Regions from separate parts of the Streptomyces sp. NPDC029836 genome, predicted to be linked through region 1. Evidence: riboswitches for the same ligand, from Rfam matches in the RefSeq annotation. Region 1 holds a riboswitch; the other holds the start of a gene.
The links. Region 1 has a riboswitch for cobalamin ahead of ACZ4XJ_RS20070 (energy-coupling factor ABC transporter permease). Riboswitches for the same ligand answer to the same signal wherever they lie in the genome.
Positions count from the first base shown of each region.

Region 2: another riboswitch for cobalamin. It lies ahead of ACZ4XJ_RS18255 (ribonucleoside-diphosphate reductase subunit alpha); the one in region 1 lies ahead of ACZ4XJ_RS20070 (energy-coupling factor ABC transporter permease).

Region 1 covers NZ_JBVHZI010000006.1:299,545-304,880, reverse strand. The annotation lists gene ACZ4XJ_RS20085 (energy-coupling factor ABC transporter ATP-binding protein) at 1-697, opposite strand, end outside; gene cbiQ (cobalt ECF transporter T component CbiQ) at 688-1,437, opposite strand; gene ACZ4XJ_RS20075 (energy-coupling factor ABC transporter substrate-binding protein) at 1,442-1,828, opposite strand; gene ACZ4XJ_RS20070 (energy-coupling factor ABC transporter permease) at 1,825-2,523, opposite strand; cobalamin riboswitch at 2,553-2,748, opposite strand; gene ACZ4XJ_RS20065 (AMIN-like domain-containing (lipo)protein) at 2,925-3,452, opposite strand; gene ACZ4XJ_RS20060 (SsgA family sporulation/cell division regulator) at 3,596-4,009, opposite strand; gene ACZ4XJ_RS20055 (L-serine ammonia-lyase) at 4,533-5,336, opposite strand, start outside.
Region 2 covers NZ_JBVHZI010000005.1:383,732-389,067, reverse strand. The annotation lists gene ACZ4XJ_RS18270 (carbon starvation CstA family protein) at 1-1,713, shown strand, start outside; gene ACZ4XJ_RS18265 (YbdD/YjiX family protein) at 1,728-1,925, shown strand; gene ACZ4XJ_RS18260 (GNAT family N-acetyltransferase) at 2,017-2,529, shown strand; cobalamin riboswitch at 2,581-2,704, shown strand; gene ACZ4XJ_RS18255 (ribonucleoside-diphosphate reductase subunit alpha) at 2,868-5,273, shown strand; gene ACZ4XJ_RS18250 (ribonucleotide-diphosphate reductase subunit beta) at 5,270-5,336, shown strand, end outside.

The DNA of each region.
Region 1 (5,336 bases):
CCGGGTCCGACAGCAGGGCCGTCGCCGGCCCGGTGCGGATGCCCGCCGGGGTCAGGACGGCCGCGTCGTCGGCCCAACGGACCGCGAGGTCCACGTCGTGGGTGGCCATCACCACCGTCGTGCCCGCCCGCCGCAGCCCCGCCAGGACGTCCAGCAGCCGTTCCTGGCCGTCCGGGTCCAGGCCGGCCGTCGGCTCGTCCAGGATCAGCACGCGCGGCGCCATCGCGACCGCGCCCGCGATGGCCGCGCGCTTGCGCTGCCCGTACGAGAGCAGGTGCGTGGGACGGTCCCGCAGCGCGGTGATGTCCAGGGCGGCCAGCGCCGAGTCGACCCGCTCGCGGACCTCCGGGGCGGCCAGCCCCAGGTTCATCGGACCGAAGGACACGTCCTGTTCGACGGAGGCCGCGAACAACTGGTCGTCCGGGTCCTGGACCACCAACTGCACCGACGTCCGCAGCCGGGTCAGACCGGTCCGGTCGTAAGCCACCACCGCCCCGTCCAGCCGCAGTTCGCCCGAGCCGGGCCGCAGGCCGCCGCTGAGCAGCCGCATCAGCGTGGTCTTGCCGCTGCCGTTGCGGCCCAGCAGGACCAGCGCACGGCCCGGCGCGATGGCGAAGTCCACGCCGGCGAGGACGGCGGGACCGTCCTCGTAGGCGTAGCCCGCGCCGACCAGCTCCACCAACGGGGTCACGGACACAGCTCCTTCAGTACGAGGGTCAGGCCGACCAGGGAGGCCGGCAGGGCGGCGGACGCCGCCAGGAACCGCCGGGACAGGGTCGCCTCGGGGACGAGCACCCGCAGCGCGCCGTCGTAGCCGCGCCCGGCCAGCCCCTCCTGGAGCCGGCCGGCGCGGTCGAAGGCCCGTACGAACGAGGTCGCCGCGAGCGCGGCCAGCGAACGCCACACCGCGGCCCGGTTCGTGTGCCCGAGGCGGGCCGCCTGGGCCCGGCGGACCTGGGCCATGGAGTCGAGCAGCAGGAACCCGATCCGGTACATGACCAGGGCCACGTCCACGACCGGGGCCGGCACCCCGGCGCGCACCAGCCGGGGCAGCACGTCGGAGACCGGGGTGGTGAAGGCGAACAGCAGCACCCCGAGCGAGGCCGCCGAGGTGCGCAGGAGCAGCTCGGCGGCGTGCCGGGGCCCGTCGGGGGCGAGCGAGACGAATCCCGACGGGCCGCCCAGGGACACCAGCAGCGGCAGCGCGCCCGTGCAGCAGAAGCCGAGCGGGACCCGGAAGGCCCGCCACAGCTGTCGGCCGGCCACCCCGGCGGGGCCGAGCAGCACCGCCAGGGTCGCCGCGGCGACCAGCGGCCCGCCGGGCCAGGGCGGCAGGCACACGGCGGTGACCGTCAGCCCCAGCCCCAGCAGGGCCTTCTCCAGGGGATGGCGGCGGCGCCAGCGACTGCCGTGCGCCGCCACGTCGATCGGCAGCACCGCGCTAGCGCTCCGCGCCGGCCGCGCCGGCCGTACCCGGGTCGGCGCCGGTCCCGGCGCCCGTCCCGCTCCCGCCGTCCGCCCCGGCCGCGAGCGCCGCGCCCTGGCGGCGCCCCTTGCGCACGCCGAAGTAGTACGCGAGCACGCCCGCGCCCAGCGCCGCCTGGAGGGCGAACAGGGCCGACTCGATCTCGCCCGAGGGGGGTTCGTACAGGGGGGAGAACCAGGGTTCGTAGTCCGGCTTCAGCTCGGTGATGGCCGCCTCCGCCTGCGCGTCGGCGCCGGCGAACGGCTCCTCCTTGCCGTCCCCGAGTCCCAGCGCGAGCGGGAGCACGGCCAGCGCCGCCACCAGGAGCAGCAGCAGGGTGTTGATCTTCGCGTTCCTGGTCATCGGGCCGCCGCCTCCTGCTTCGTCGTGGTACCGGTCAGCCGGGCGACGCCCAGGCGCACCAGGTCGGACCTGCTCGACTGCATCAGCAACCGCACCACGAGCACCGTCAGCAGCCCCTCGCTGATCGCGAGCGGGATCTGGGTGAGGGCGAAGATGCCCGCGAACTTCTCCAGCGCCCCGACGAACCCGCTGGCCGGGTCCGGGAACGCCATGGCCAGCTGGACGGAGGTCACGCAGTAGGTGACGAGGTCGGCGAAGAAGGCGCCGAAGAAGACGGTCACCATCAGCGGCACGTCGAACTTCTTCAGCAGCCGGTAGACCCCGTAGCCCGCCCAGGGGCCGGCGATGGCCATCGAGAAGACGTTGGCGCCGAGCGTGGTGAGCCCGCCGTGCGCCAGCAACAGGGCCTGGAACAGCAAGGTGATCGTGCCGAGGACCGCCATGATCGGTGGCCGGAACAGGATGGCTCCCAGTCCGGTGCCGGTGGGGTGCGAGCAACTCCCCGTCACCGAAGGGATCTTCAGGGCGGAAAGGACGAAGGTGAATGCTCCGGACGCCCCGAGCAACAGGGTGCTCTCGGGATTGGCCTTCACCTCGCGGGTGAGGGCGCGGACGCCGTGGACGACGAAGGGAGCGGATGCGGCGCCCCAGGCGACCGCGTGCAAAGGGGGCAGGAACCCCTCGGCTATATGCATGAGTAGAGAGACCTCTCCAGCACCTCGTGGATGGACGACGCGCCTCGGCCGGTCTCCTGGCTCACGGGTACTGATGCCCTGACTCCGCCTTCCCGGGGCCGTGCGGTCTCCCGCGCGGAACCCAGTGGCTTCCCGCAGGAATGGAGCCGGACTTCCCGATCACAGTGGCGAGGGCCGCACCGGTTTTCCACCGGTTTCCCGAACACCAAGGCCCGCTGACAGTAGTCGGCCGCGCGGACCGGTAACAACCCGGCCCCGCCGGCGGGGGTGACCCGGGCGGGTGCGGCCCGATGGCGGCCGGGGCGGGGGCGTCCTACCCGGCCGGCCTCGACCCGTGACGGCGAAGGGGGCCCGGGGTGTGCGACACCCCGGGCCCCCGACCGCGCGTCGGACCCGTCAGGTCAGCACGTGTTGGGGTGCGAGACGTCCACCACGACCCGTTCCGGGTTGTGCAGGACGGTGACGCCGTAGGTCGGCTTGGTGTCGAAGGCGGCGCCGAAGGTCACGTACCCCTCGTAGTCGCCCGTCATGGCGAGACCCTTGAGCTTGGACAGGTAGATCTTCTGGAGCCGGGGGCCCTGGTACACGTTCTGGCCCGCGTCGTCGTGCCCCGCGGCCGGGTTCAGGCGGATCTCCAGGAAGTACTTCCCGGCCAGCGGCACGGGCTTGCCCGAGCCGTCGTAGACCAGCTTGGGAACGGGGCTGACGTTGACCGTCGGGACGTAGCCCTGGAGGTCGATCACGATCCGGTCGAAGGTGCAGTGCCCGCCCCAGCGGGCGTTCACGACGAGCGGAGTCTGGGTGTTGGTGGTGGAAGCGGCGGCGGAGGCGGCGGTGGCCGGACCGGCGAGCGCGAGTCCGGCGGTGAGCAGCGCGCCCGTGGCCAGGGCCGCGATCCGCCGACGACGAGGACGAAGCAGGTGACGCATGACGTTCCCCCGATTCTTCAGAGACGGGGACAGGGTTGTCATCGGGTAGGACACCCGAGGGGCGCCCACGGTTGCACGCCGGCGCCGCCCCGTTTCCGCCCGCTGCGGAGGCCCGCGGCCGGCGCGGCGCGCCCGGCGGCCGGTCAGTGCGCCAGCAGGGCGCTCACCTCGGCGTCGAGGTCGTAGTGGCGGCGCTCCTGCCCGCGCGGGACCAGGGCGGTCATCCGGCGGCACAGCTCGCGGACGTCCTTGGCGCGGGCGGAGACCACGCAGTTCTGCAGGCCGTTGCTGAAGGCGAGGAGGACCCGCGGCTCCGAACCCTGTCGGCGGGGCCACACCTGTATGTCCCCCTCGCCCGTCGCGGTGGCCTCCCCGTCGAGCAACAGCTCCCGGGAGAACACCCAGCGCGCCAGGTGGACCCCCGCGCCGCGGAAGTCCACGGCCAGCTCGTACGGCCGGTCCGTGCGGTAGACGAAGACCCCCTGCAGGGGGACGGACGCGGGCGCCGCCTCCAGTCGGAGCGGCAGGACGCGGTGCTCGGTGACGGAGGTGTGCAACGGATGAGCCTTCCTCTCGAACGGGGTCTTCCGGGGCCCTTCCGGCACGCCGGCCGACCCCCTCGGCCCGGCCGGGCGCCGAAGGTCCCGAGCCGGACGGGCCCCTGGACCCGTCTTCGCCGCCCGCGGGCAGCCGCATGCCGACCAGGGCGGACGCCCCGGCGCCGAGCGCGCCGACCAGCAGCAGGGCCGCGTCCGGGTTGACGTACGGGGGCTCGCGGCGGTGACCGGTCCGACCAGCCCGACCGTGGTCGGGGCGGTCGGTTCGTGCCCATCGAATGACCGCGAGGCATGCGGGCTTGGAGCCCAGTGCGATGTTTCCACGCTTCCCCCCTCGCCGGTACGCGAGATCGTAGCCGCCCCCTGCGACGCCCCTGCCCCGCCCCTGGTTCCGTACGCGGAAGAGCCCGCCCTCCGGCGGGGAGGGCGGGCTCTCGGGGCGCGGCGGCGGGCGGCGCGGTCGCCGGGCGGTGGTTCCGCCCGTCACCATCGCCGCCGGCCGGTCAGGTCCGGTCGGCGCCGGTCAGCACTCGATGACGTTGACCGCGAGGCCGCCGCGGGCGGTTTCCTTGTACTTGACCTTCATGTCCGCGCCGGTCTCCTTCATGGTCTTGATGACCTTGTCGAGGGAGACCTTGTGGCTGCCGTCGCCGCGCATGGCCATCTTCGCGGCGGTGACGGCCTTCACGGCCGCCATGCCGTTGCGCTCGATGCAGGGGATCTGGACCAGGCCGCCGACCGGGTCGCAGGTCAGCCCCAGGTTGTGCTCCATGCCGATCTCGGCGGCGTTCTCCACCTGCTCCGGGGTGCCGCCCAGGACCTCGGCGAGGGCGCCGGCCGCCATCGAGCAGGCCGAGCCGACCTCGCCCTGGCAGCCGACCTCGGCGCCGGAGATCGAGGCGTTCTCCTTGAACAGCATGCCGATCGCGCCCGCCGCGAGGAGGAAGCGGACCACGCCGTCCTCGTCCGCGCCCGGCACGAAGTTCATGTAGTAGTGCAGGACCGCGGGCAGCACCCCGGCCGCGCCGTTGGTCGGGGCGGTCACCACGCGCCCGCCCGCCGCGTTCTCCTCGTTGACCGCCATCGCGTAGATGGTGGTCCACTCGCTGCGGTGCATCATCGGGTCGCCCTCGGTGCGCAGCTGGCGCGCCGTGGAGGCGGCCCGGCGCTTGACCCGCAGGCCGCCCGGCAGGATGCCCTCGCGGGACATGCCGCGCGCGACGCAGGCCTGCATGACCCGCCAGATCTCCAGGAGGCCCTCGCGGATCTCCTCCTCGGTGCGCCAGGCCTTCTCGTTCTCCATCATCAGGGAGGAGATCGACAGGCC
Region 2 (5,336 bases), on a different contig from region 1:
CAGATGGCCCGGGACGAGATAGGGCCGGTGGGCGGAGCCGCCGCCCTGGTCGCCGTGTTCGCCATCATGATCATCCTGCTGGCGGTGCTGGCCCTCGTCATCGTCAACGCCCTGGCGCACTCCCCCTGGGGCGTCTTCTCCATCGGCATGACCATCCCGATCGCCCTCTTCATGGGCGTGTACCTGCGCGTGCTGCGGCCGGGCCGGGTCACCGAGGTCTCCGCCATCGGCGTCGCGCTGCTGCTGCTCGCCATCGTCGCGGGCGGTTGGGTCGCCGAGTCCTCCTGGGCGGACACCTTCACCCTGGAGAAGGAGACGCTGGTCGTCTGGATGATCGCCTACGGCTTCGTCGCCTCGGTGCTGCCGGTGTGGTTGCTGCTCGCGCCCCGCGACTACCTGTCCACCTTCATGAAGGTCGGCACGATCGCGCTCATGGCGCTGGGCGTGGTCATCGCGATGCCGACGCTGCAGATGCCCTCGGTCACCGACTTCGCGGCACGGGGTGACGGACCGGTGTTCGCCGGCTCGATGTTCCCCTTCGTCTTCATCACCATCGCGTGCGGGGCCCTGTCCGGCTTCCACTCCCTGGTCGCCTCCGGCACCACCCCGAAGATGATCCAGAAGGAGACCCAGGTCCGGGTCATCGGCTACGGCGCCATGCTCACAGAGTCGTTCGTCGCCATCATGGCCGTCATCGCCGCCTGCATCATCGAGCCCGGCCTCTTCTTCGCCGTGAACTCGCCCCCCGGCGTCATCGGCACCACGGTCGAGACCGCCTCCGCGGCCGTCTCCAACTTCGGCTTCGCCATCAGCCCGGACGCCCTCGCGCAGGCCGCGAAGGACGTGGAGGAGAGCAGCCTGCTCTCCCGTACGGGTGGCGCGCCGACCTTCGCACTCGGAATGTCGGAGATCTTCTCGGCCGTCATAGGCGGCGCCGGCATGAAGGCGTTCTGGTACCACTTCGCCATCATGTTCGAGGCCCTGTTCATCCTGACCACGGTCGACGCGGGCACCCGCGTGGGCCGGTTCATGCTCCAGGACACCCTCGGCAACGTGAACAAGTCCTTCAAGGACGTCAGCTGGAAGCCGGGCGTGTGGCTCGCGAGCGCCGTCGTCGTCGGCGGCTGGGGCTACTTCCTGTGGGTCGGCGTCAAGGACCCGCTGGGCGGCATCAACCAGCTGTTCCCGCTGTTCGGCATCGCGAACCAGCTGCTCGCGGCGGTCGCGCTGGCCGTCTGCACGACCCTGCTGGTGAAGTCCGGGCGACTGAAGTGGGCCTGGGTCACCGGGGTCCCGCTGGCGTGGGACGTGGCCGTCACCCTCACCGCCAGCTACCAGAAGATCTTCTCCGAGGACGTCAAGGTCGGCTTCTTCGCCCAGCGCGACAAGTACCAGACGGGCATCGACGCCGACAAGGTGCTGCCGCCCGCCAAGACCATGGACGAGATGCACACCGTGGTCACCAACGCCACGGTCGACGGCGTCCTGTCGGTGCTGTTCGCGGTCCTCATCATCATCGTGCTGGTGGACGCGGGCCGGACCTGCTTCAGGGCGATCGCCCACCCCGAGTCGGTCCGCCTCTCCGAGGTCCCGTGGTCCGAGTCGAAGATCGTCGCCCCGGCCGGGCTCATCGCCACGGCCGAGGAGAAGGCCGAACTGGCGGCGGCCGGCCTCGACAGCGGCGGCGGCAAGGTCAAGGAGCCCGTCGCGTGAACACCGCGCGCGCGGTGGGCGGACTGCGGGAGGCGCTGGCGAAGGCCCGGTACTACGTACGGGAGTTCTCCGGCGAGGCGGCGTACGACCGCTACGTCGCCCACGCCCGGGCCCACGACCCGCAGGCCGGGGTCATGACCCGCCGCGCCTTCGAACGGGCCCGCACCGACGCCCGCGAGGCGGACCCCCGCGAGGGCTTCCGCTGCTGCTGAGCACCCCTGGGAAGGGCCCCGCCACCCCCGGCGGGGCCCTTCCGCGTGAGCGGGTCGCCCGGGCCCCGCGTCCGTCCCGCACACTCGACGCATGGACATGACGATCAGGGCGGCGCTCCCCGCCGAGTACGAAGAGTTGGGCGACATCACCGCGCTGGCCTACCTCGGGGACGGTCTGCTCGACGGCAACCCCGACGGCTCCTACGAGCGCGCGCTGCGCGACGTCGCCGGCCGCGCCGGGGAGGGCGAGGTGCTCGTCGCCGTGCTCGACGGGCGCCTGCTGGGCGGTGTGACGTTCGCCCCGCCGGGCAGCCCGCTCGCCGACATAGCCGGCCCCGGCGAGGCCGAGTTCCGGATGCTCGCGGTGGCCGCCGCCGGCCGGGGCAAGGGCGCCGGCGAGGCCCTCGTACGGGCCTGCGCCGAGCGGGCCAGGTCCCTTCCCGGAGTGACCCGGCTGGTGCTGTCCACCCAGCCGCAGATGCCGGCCGCGCACCGGCTGTACGGCCGGCTGGGCTTCGTCCGCACCCCCACCCGGGACTGGTCCCCGATGCCCACGGTGCCGCTGATCACCTACGCCCTGGAGCTGTACGCACCCGAGCAGTAGCCACCCCGACACAACATGTGGGGGCTACCGCAACGGGCCGCCCCCACATGTATGCTCATGCCTGCTGTCGCCGCAGGGGAATCCGGTGCGAATCCGGAACTGTCCCGCAACGGTATGAAGTGCACCCATTGGTGCGTCCGCAAGTCCGAGGACCTGCCGACAGCGCGCCCGGCTCGACCGAACCGGGTGCCGACACGTCCGGGCCTCGCGGTTGGGCCGGTGGACGCCACGCGGTGCACGTACCGCCTGCCCTGTCCGGGCCGGTGCGTGGCCTTCCCGCGTGCGCCCGCTCTCCCCGCCCCGTCGAAGACCGGGCCGAGTGAGGGAGAGCTCCCCCCGTGACCATCGCGCCCGCCGCACCGCGCGCCGAGTCCGCCCAGTCCGCCAACGAGGCCGCGCTCGCGCCCGAGGGCCCGGGGACCGCACTGCTGCGCACCCTCACCGAACTCACCGCCGACCTGCCCGACACGGACCCCGGCCGGGTCGCCGCCGCCGCCCTGCGCGGCCGCAGCTCCGTCGCCGACGAGGCCGAACTGCGCGGGCTGGCCACCGAGGCCGCGGCCGGTCTGATCTCCGAGGACCCGGCGTACTCCCGCCTCGCCGCCCGGCTGTTGACCCTCGCCGTCGCCGACGAGGCCGCGGGCCAGGGCTCCTCCTCGTTCGCCGGGTCCGTCGCCGTCGGCCACCGCGAGGGCCTGATCGCCGACCGCACGGCCGCGTTCGTCGCGGCCCACGCCGCCCGGCTGAACTCGCTGGTCGAGCACGCCCTCGCCGAGGGCGCCGACGACCGCTTCGGCTTCTTCGGCCTGCGCACCCTGCACAGCCGCTACCTGCTGCGCCACCCGATCACCCGCCAGGTCATCGAGACCCCGCAGTACTTCATGCTGCGCGTCGCCTGCGGTCTCGCCGCGGACGACAGCGTCCAGGCCGTCGAGGAAGTGGCCTCGCTCTACCGGCTGATGAGCCGCCTCGACTACCTGCCGTCCTCCCCCACGCTCTTCAACTCCGGCACCCGGCACCCGCAGATGTCCTCCTGCTACCTGCTGGACTCCCCGCTGGACGAGCTGGACTCGATCTACGACCGCTACCACCAGGTCGCCCGCCTGTCCAAGCACGCCGGCGGCATCGGCCTGTCGTACTCCCGCATCCGCGCCCGCGGTTCCCTGATCCGCGGCACCAACGGCCACTCCAACGGCATCGTCCCGTTCCTGAAGACCCTCGACGCCTCCGTCGCCGCGGTGAACCAGGGCGGCCGGCGCAAGGGCGCCGCCGCCGTCTACCTGGAGACCTGGCACGCGGACATCGAGGAGTTCCTGGAGCTGCGCGACAACACCGGTGAGGACCAGCGCCGCACGCACAACCTGAACCTCGCGCACTGGGTGCCGGACGAGTTCATGCGCCGGGTGAACTCCGACGGCCAGTGGTCGCTGTTCTCCCCCGCCGACGTCCCCGAACTCGTGGACCTGTGGGGCGACGCCTTCGACGCCGCCTACCGCAAGGCCGAGGCGGACGGCCTGGCCCGCAAGACCATGCCCGCCCGCGACCTGTACGGCCGGATGATGCGCACCCTCGCGCAGACCGGCCAGGGCTGGATGACCTTCAAGGACGCCTCCAACCGCACGGCGAACCAGACCGCCGAGCCGGGCTCGGTCGTCCACTCCTCGAACCTGTGCACCGAGATCATCGAGGTCACCGACGACGGCGAGACGGCCGTCTGCAACCTCGGCTCGATCAACATGGGCGCCTTCGTCGTGCGGGGGGCCGACGGCGGGGAGATCGACTGGGAGCGCCTGGACGAGACCGTCCGCACGGCCGTGACCTTCCTCGACCGCGTGGTGGACATCAACTTCTACCCGACCGAGCAGGCCGGGCGCTCCAACGCCCGCTGGCGTCCGGTGGGTCTGGGCGCGATGGGCCTCCAGGACGTCTTCTTTCAGCTGAAGCTGCCCTTCGACTCCCCCGAGGCGAAGGCGCTGTCCACGAAGCTCTCCGAGCGCATCATGCTCGCCGCGTACGAGGCCTCCTGCGACCTCGCCGAGCGCAGCGGCCCGCTCCCGGCCTGGGAGAAGACCCGTACCGCCCGCGGTGTCCTGCACCCGGACCACTACGACGTCGAGCTGAACTGGCCCGAGCGCTGGGACGCCCTGCGCGCCCGCGTCGCGAAGACCGGCATGCGCAACTCGCTGCTCCTGGCCATCGCGCCCACGGCGACGATCGCCTCGATCGCGGGCGTGTACGAATGCATCGAGCCGCAGGTCTCCAACCTTTTCAAGCGCGAGACCCTCAGCGGTGAGTTCCTCCAGGTCAACGCGTACCTGGTGAGCGAGCTGAAGCGGCTCGGCGTGTGGGACGCGCAGACCCGCGAGGCGCTGCGCGAGTCCAGCGGCTCCGTGCAGGGCTTCGGCTGGATCCCGGCCGAGGTGCGCGAGCTGTACCGGACCGCGTGGGAGATCCCGCAGCGCGGGCTGATCGACATGGCGGCCGCCCGTACGCCGTTCCTCGACCAGTCCCAGTCGCTGAACCTGTTCCTGGAGACGCCGACCATCGGCAAGCTCAGCTCGATGTACTCGTACGCCTGGAAGCAGGGCCTGAAGACCACGTACTACCTGCGCTCGCGCCCGGCAACGAAGATCGCCCGCGCCGCGCAGGCCGCCGCCCCCGCGGCGCTCCCGCAGGCCGTGACCGACGCGGAGGCGCTGGCCTGCTCCCTTGAGAACCCCGAATCGTGCGAGGCCTGCCAGTGAGCACCACCGACAAGAAGAAGAACCTGCTGGACCCGGGCTTCGAGCTGACGCTCCGCCCGATGC